DNA from 3 places in the Enterobacter chuandaensis genome. Region 2 is predicted to be linked to each of the others. Evidence: predicted binding sites of a transcription regulator. Region 2 holds the regulator's gene; each other region holds the start of a gene.
The links. Region 2 encodes sigma-54, which starts transcription at its own class of promoters, with help from an activator protein. Its sites were predicted from a motif close to GTTGGCACANNTTTCGCTNT; they were not measured.
Positions count from the first base shown of each region.

Region 1 (2,277 bases), 480 kb from region 2:
TACGGATAGAAGCAGAACGGTTACGTGCAGAGTAGGCCAGCATCACTGGCGCTTCGTAGCCCGGGACCAGACGCTTGTAGGAGTTGGTGGTTGGGTTCGCCAGGGCGTTGATCGCTTTAGCGTGCTTGATAACACCACCGATGTAATACAGCGCCTGCTCGGACAGACCGGCATATTTGTCGCCAGAGAACAGGTTGGTACCGTTCTTGGACAGAGACATGTGACAGTGCATACCGGAACCGTTATCGCCAAACATTGGTTTTGGCATGAAGGTCGCGGTTTTACCGAAACGGTGCGCAACGTTGTGCACAACGTATTTGTAGATCTGAATTTCGTCCGCTTTTTTGGTCATGGTGTTGAAGCGGGTTGCCACTTCGTTCTGACCCGCAGTCGCTACTTCGTGGTGATGCGCTTCAACAACCAGGCCCATCTCTTCCATCACCAGACACATGGTGGAACGGATGTCCTGTGCAGAGTCGACCGGAGGAACCGGGAAGTAACCGCCTTTCACGCCTGGACGGTGACCTTTGTTACCACCTTCGTACTTGGTGGAAGAGTTCCATGCGCCTTCGATGTCGTCGATAGCCACGTGGGAGCCAGAAATAGAGGCGCCGAAGCGGATGTCGTCGAACAGGAAGAACTCTGGCTCTGGCCCGAACAGAACGGTGTCCGCGATGCCGGTAGAACGCAGGTACTCTTCAGCGCGTTTTGCGATAGAACGTGGGTCGCGGTCGTAGCCCTGCAGCGTGCCTGGCTCGAGGATGTCGCAACGGATGATCAGGGTTGGTTCTTCGAAGAACGGATCAATGACCGCAGTGGTTGCATCTGGCATCAGAACCATGTCGGATTCGTTAATGCCTTTCCAGCCACCAATGGAGGAGCCGTCAAACATTTTGCCTTCTTCAAAGAATTCGGCGTTCACCTGATGAGCAGGGATTGTGACGTGCTGTTCTTTACCTTTGGTATCGGTGAAGCGCAGATCAACAAACTTCACTTCATGTTCGTTCAGCATCGTCAAAACGTGTTCAGCGGACATACTTAACTCTCCAGATTGGTCATTGTCGTCGTGGTAACGAGGTCTTCAATTTCTGTTTGTACTGGCTGTTGCCATGTATTTTTTATAAAGCGAAATCTGTGCCAACTTTTAAAACACCCCAAAAAGGCGTTATCATGCGCACCATAGTGCAAAAGGGCTGCACCATGATGGATTTGTTGCACCAGTATAGTGCTTCAATGTGAACATTGAGCACCATATTGGTGCAATTTACGTTAAAGTGCCCTTTTACCGCTCCGTGAAAGCGATCACAAAGCATCTCTGCAATACTTGTTTGCGGGGGATGTTTGTGATCCTGTTTTGTAGTGCGATTAATCCGTGTACAATAACGCGCTATTTCTAAATGCCTGAGGCAAAGTTGTGATCGAAAATTTGCGTAACATCGCCATCATCGCGCACGTAGACCATGGTAAAACTACCCTGGTTGACAAGCTGCTGCAGCAATCCGGTACGTTTGATGCGCGTGCCGAAACCCAAGAACGCGTGATGGACTCCAACGATTTGGAGAAAGAGCGTGGGATTACCATCCTCGCGAAAAACACCGCGATTAAATGGAATGACTACCGTATCAACATCGTTGATACCCCAGGGCACGCCGACTTCGGTGGTGAAGTTGAACGTGTAATGTCCATGGTAGACTCCGTTCTGCTGGTCGTTGACGCAATGGATGGCCCAATGCCACAGACGCGCTTCGTGACCAAAAAAGCTTTTGCCCATGGTCTGAAGCCAATCGTTGTTATCAACAAAGTTGACCGCCCTGGCGCGCGTCCTGACTGGGTTGTTGACCAGGTCTTCGACCTGTTCGTTAACCTCGACGCGACCGACGAGCAGCTGGACTTCCCTATCGTTTACGCCTCTGCGCTGAACGGTATTGCAGGTCTGGACCACGAAGACATGGCTGAAGACATGACCCCGCTGTATCAGGCGATTGTTGACCGTGTTCCTGCGCCAAACGTTGACCTGGAAGGCACCCTGCAGATGCAGATCTCCCAGCTCGACTACAACAACTACGTTGGCGTAATCGGCATTGGTCGTATCAAGCGCGGTAAAGTGAAGCCTAACCAGCAGGTCACTATCATCGATAGCGAAGGCAAAACCCGTAACGGTAAAGTCGGTAAAGTACTGACTCACCTGGGTCTTGAGCGTATCGAGAGCGACATCGCTGAAGCGGGCGACATCATCGCCATCACCGGTCTGGGTGAACTGAACATCTCCGACACCAT
Region 1 covers NZ_CP097173.1:4,592,732-4,595,008, reverse strand. The annotation lists gene glnA (glutamate--ammonia ligase) at 1-1,036, opposite strand, end outside; gene typA (ribosome-dependent GTPase TypA) at 1,415-2,277, shown strand, end outside.
Region 1: a site for sigma-54 is predicted at 1,123-1,142, ahead of glnA (glutamate--ammonia ligase). Genes of this name have one in related genera too.

Region 2 (2,277 bases):
AGCTTGCCGTGCGGGATCGCGATGCCGTTGCCGATACCGGTACTGCCCATCTTTTCACGGGTCAGAATTGCTTCGAACACCACCTGCGGCGGCAGGCCCAGCTGTTTTGCGGCCAGTTCACTGATGATCTCCAGCGCACGTTTTTTGCTCTGGCAGTGAACGGCACTGCGGGTACATTCCTGGTTAAGGACATTGCTCAGTTGAAGAGCGGAATCGTTGTTCATCATAATTTCACCTAAGCGCTAACTGTACAAATGGCCTGTTGTGTTTCACAACAGGCCGTCCTGCACCCGTTAACTGCCCGGACAATTAGTGTTGTTTCAGTTTATCTTTATGTTTATTGAGCTGTCGCGCAAGCTTATCAATCAAGCCGTCGATAGCCGCGTACATGTCTTGCCCTTCCGCACTGGCATGGAGTTCACCCCCGTTTACATGCAGGGTTGCATCCGAGATATGAGTCACTTTCTCCACTTTCAACACAACGTAGACCTGGTTGATCCTTTCGAAATACTGCTCGAGTTTCGCGAACTTAGCGTTCACGAAGTCACGTAAGGCCTCAGTAATCTCGACGTTGTGTCCTGTGATATTGAGCTGCATAGTGTCTTCCTTATCGGTTGTGTCAGACCAGTTGTTTACGCTGGTTAGACGGCGGAATGGATAAAGACTCTCGATACTTCGCAACAGTACGACGTGCCACCATAATACCCTGATCGGACAGTATGGTGGTTAACTTACTGTCACTTAGTGGCTTCGCGGGGTTCTCCGCGGCGATTAACTTCTTCACCAGGGCACGAATCGCCGTTGAGGAGGCTTCGCCGCCACCCTCGGTATTCACGTGGCTGGAGAAGAAATACTTAAGCTCAAAAATACCGCGCGGACTGTGCAGATACTTCTGCGTCGTGACGCGGGAAATCGTGGATTCATGCATTTCGACGGCCTGGGCGATATCCGCCAGCACCATCGGTTTCATATACTCTTCACCCTGCTCAAAGAACGCCTGCTGCTGTTCGACGATGCAGCGGCTCACGCGGAGCAGGGTATCATTTCGGCTCTCCAGACTCTTGATCAACCATCGCGCTTCCTGAAGATTGCTACGAATATATTGATTGTCGGAATCGTTGCGCACGCTGGTGCACATGGAGGCATACTGCTGGTTGATTTGCAGGCGAGGGATGCTGTCAGAGTTCAGTTCAACGATCCAGCGGTCATTGTGTTTTCTGACCAGCACGTCCGGGATCACGTACTCGGGTTCGCTGGTCTGGATCGACTGACCGGGGCGCGGATCGAGTGACTGGATCAGATTCACCGCCTCTTTCAGCACCTCTTCTTTCAGGCGCGTAACGCGCATCAAAGAGCGGAAATCGTGGTTGGCGAGAAGATCCAGATGATCGCTGATGATTAAGCGCGCCTCCTCAAGCCATGGCGTCTCTTTGCTGAACTGAGAAAGCTGGATCAGCAGGCAGTCGCGCAGATCTTTCGCGGCCACGCCGACTGGATCAAAACGCTGGATACGCTTAAGAACGGCTTCAATCTCTTCAAGCTCAATCTCTTCGTCGCCCATGCTTTCCAGAATGTCGTCCAGCGTGACGGTCAAGTAGCCGGTGTCGTCAACGGCGTCGACAATCGACGTGGCGATCGCGCGGTCGGTATCGGAGAAGGGGGTAAGCTCTACCTGCCACATCAGGTAATCCTGCAGCGACTGGGTGGTTTCGCCCTGATAGACCGGTAGCTCATCGTCCTGGTAGTCTGCATGCGTACCGGAAGGGGTGCCAGCGGTATAGATTTCATCCCAGCTGGCATCCAGCGGTAGCTCGTCCGGCATCTCTTTTTGTTCGAGAGCATCTGCGGTGTCGAGCGCTTCTGTATCCTGTGACTGCTGAGTATCTACCTCATCATGAAGATCGGCTTGCTCCAGCAGGGGATTGCTGTCCAGCGCCTGCTGGAGCTCCTGCTGGAGTTCTAAGGTGGACAGTTGCAGCAGACGAATGGCCTGCTGTAGCTGCGGCGTCATCGCCAGTTGTTGGCTGAGCCTTAATTGCAAACCTTGCTTCATGTTCAGAGCATTTTTCTCCGGTTCGGCGTTACGTTACCTCTACCCTATCAGAGTCTGAAGTCTTCCCCAAGATAGACGCGCTTAACATGATCGTCTTCGAGGATCTGCTGCGGCGTACCGTGGGCGATCAGATTGCCCTGGCTCACAATATACGCGCGTTCACATACGGCCAGCGTTTCACGCACGTTGTGGTCGGTGATCAACACGCCAAGCCCGCTGTCACG
Region 2 covers NZ_CP097173.1:4,113,035-4,115,311, reverse strand. The annotation lists gene ptsN (PTS IIA-like nitrogen regulatory protein PtsN) at 1-227, opposite strand, end outside; gene hpf (ribosome hibernation promoting factor) at 310-597, opposite strand; gene rpoN (RNA polymerase factor sigma-54) at 620-2,053, opposite strand; gene lptB (LPS export ABC transporter ATP-binding protein) at 2,101-2,277, opposite strand, start outside.

Region 3 (2,277 bases), 440 kb from region 2:
AGGATCGTAGATCCACTGGCAGACGCTGCACTGCATGCGCGGGCCGAGATCGGCGCTGGCTGCCGCGGAACAGGTTTGCGGCTGTTCCGCAGGTTTTGCGGTGACGTCAGGAAGCGGGGCGAGCGCCCACTGACGGGCGATGTCGCGGCCATGCTGGCGGCAGATCTCCAGCGCGTCGATATCCGGACGCCATTTTGCCTTCAGACTCAGGGACATCTCAAAACCTGCATCCTGTAAACGGGTGGAGAGACGGTCTACCGCGCCGCCGCTCCAGCCGTGGGAGCCAAAGGCGCTGGCGCGCTTGTTGCGAAAGCGCAGGCCGGTCATCTCTTCAACGAGGCCAGCAATTTTCGGCATCATCACGTTGTTCATGGTGGAAGTCCCCACCAGCACGCCCTTCGAGCGGAAGACGTTGGTCAATACCTCATTTTTATCGCTGCGCGCCACGTTGAAAATTTTCACCGCCACGTTCGGGTCCACTTCGTTGATGCCCTGGGCAATGGCGTCCGCCATCATGCGGGTGTTGTTGGACATGGTGTCGTAGAAAATAGTGATGCGGTCTTCCTGATAGTCCGCCGCCCACTTCAGGTACAGCTCGACGATCTGGGTCGGGTTCTCACGCCACACCACGCCGTGGGAGGTGGCAATCATATCCACCGGCAGGTTGAAGCCGAGGATCTCGGTGATTTTTGGCGTCACCAGGCGGCTGAACGGGGTCAGGATGTTGGCGTAGTAGCGCTGGCACTGTTCGAACAGCTCGGTCTGATCCACTTCATCGTTAAACAGGCGCTCGTCGCAGTAGTGCTGGCCGAAGGCGTCGTTGCTGAACAGCACTGCGTCGCCGGTCATGTAGGTCATCATGCTGTCCGGCCAGTGCAGCATGGGGGTTTCCACAAAGATCAGCTGCTTGCCGTTGCCGATATCCAGCGTGTCGCCGGTTTTCACGGTGTGGAAATTCCACTCCGGATGGTGGTGATGGCCGTTGATCGAGTCGATGGCGTTGGTGGTGCAGTAGATCGGGGTATCCGGAATGTGGGACATCAGCTCGGTCAGCGCCCCGGCGTGATCCTCTTCCGCGTGGTTGATGATGATGTAGTCGATGTCGTTCAGATCGATTTCGCTGCGCAGGTTCTGCACGAACTCGCGGCTGAACTTGTGATCGACGGTATCGATCAGCACGTTTTTTCCTTCGCGGATGAGATAGCTGTTGTAGCTGCTGCCGCGCAGCGTTTTATATTCCGTCCCGTGGAAATCGCGCACTTCCCAGTCACGTTGACCCACCCAATGAATGTTATTTTTAACCAGAATAGACATAGCAACCTCAGCGTAATACAGCGTTTTCAAATAAGATGGTTTTGCTTATATCAAGTTGCGTGCCAACTTTTTAAGTTATTAATATTCAATAGGTTGTGATTTAATGACTCGTAATGGGTAGTCATTATGACTACCTCAAAAAGAGTCAATATGACATTATGTATTGTCAAATTGACTGTGAGGCAGACATGAGCTTTTCCGTAGACGTGCTGGCGAAGATCGCCATTGAGCTGCAAACCGGTATCGGCCATCAGGACCGCTTTCAGCGGCTGATCTCCACGCTGCGCCACGTGCTTGAGTGCGATGCGTCCGCGCTGCTGCGCTACGAAGGACGGCAGTTTATTCCGCTGGCTATCGACGGGCTGGCGAAGGACGTGCTCGGACGGCGCTTTACCCTTGAAGGCCATCCGCGTCTGGAAACCATCGCCCGCGCGGGGGACGTGGTGCGCTTCCCGGCGGACAGCGACTTGCCCGACCCGTACGACGGGCTTATTCCGGGCCAGGAGAGCCTGAAGGTGCACGCCTGCATCGGTCTGCCGCTGTTTGCCGGGCAAAACCTGATTGGCGCGCTGACCCTCGACGGCATGTCGCCGGACCAGTTCGACACCTTCAGTGACGAAGAGCTGCGCCTGATTGCCGCCCTGGCCGCCGGGGCACTGAATAATGCGCTGCTGATTGAACAGCTGGAGAGCCAGAATATCCTTCCCGGCAGCCCGGCGGCGTTTGAGCAGGTGGCGCACACGGAGATGATCGGCCTTTCTCCCGGTATGGCGCAGCTTAAAAAAGAGATTGAGATTGTCGCCGCGTCCGATCTGAACGTGCTGATCTTCGGGGAAACCGGCACCGGTAAAGAGCTGGTGGCGAAATCGATTCATGAAGCTTCGCCGCGCGCGGTGAACCCGCTGGTGTACCTCAACTGCGCGGCGCTGCCGGAAAGCGTGGCGGAGAGCGAGCTGTTCGGTC
Region 3 covers NZ_CP097173.1:3,671,876-3,674,152, reverse strand. The annotation lists gene norV (anaerobic nitric oxide reductase flavorubredoxin) at 1-1,314, opposite strand, end outside; gene norR (nitric oxide reductase transcriptional regulator NorR) at 1,503-2,277, shown strand, end outside.
Region 3: a site for sigma-54 is predicted at 1,362-1,381, ahead of norV (anaerobic nitric oxide reductase flavorubredoxin). Genes of this name have one in related genera too.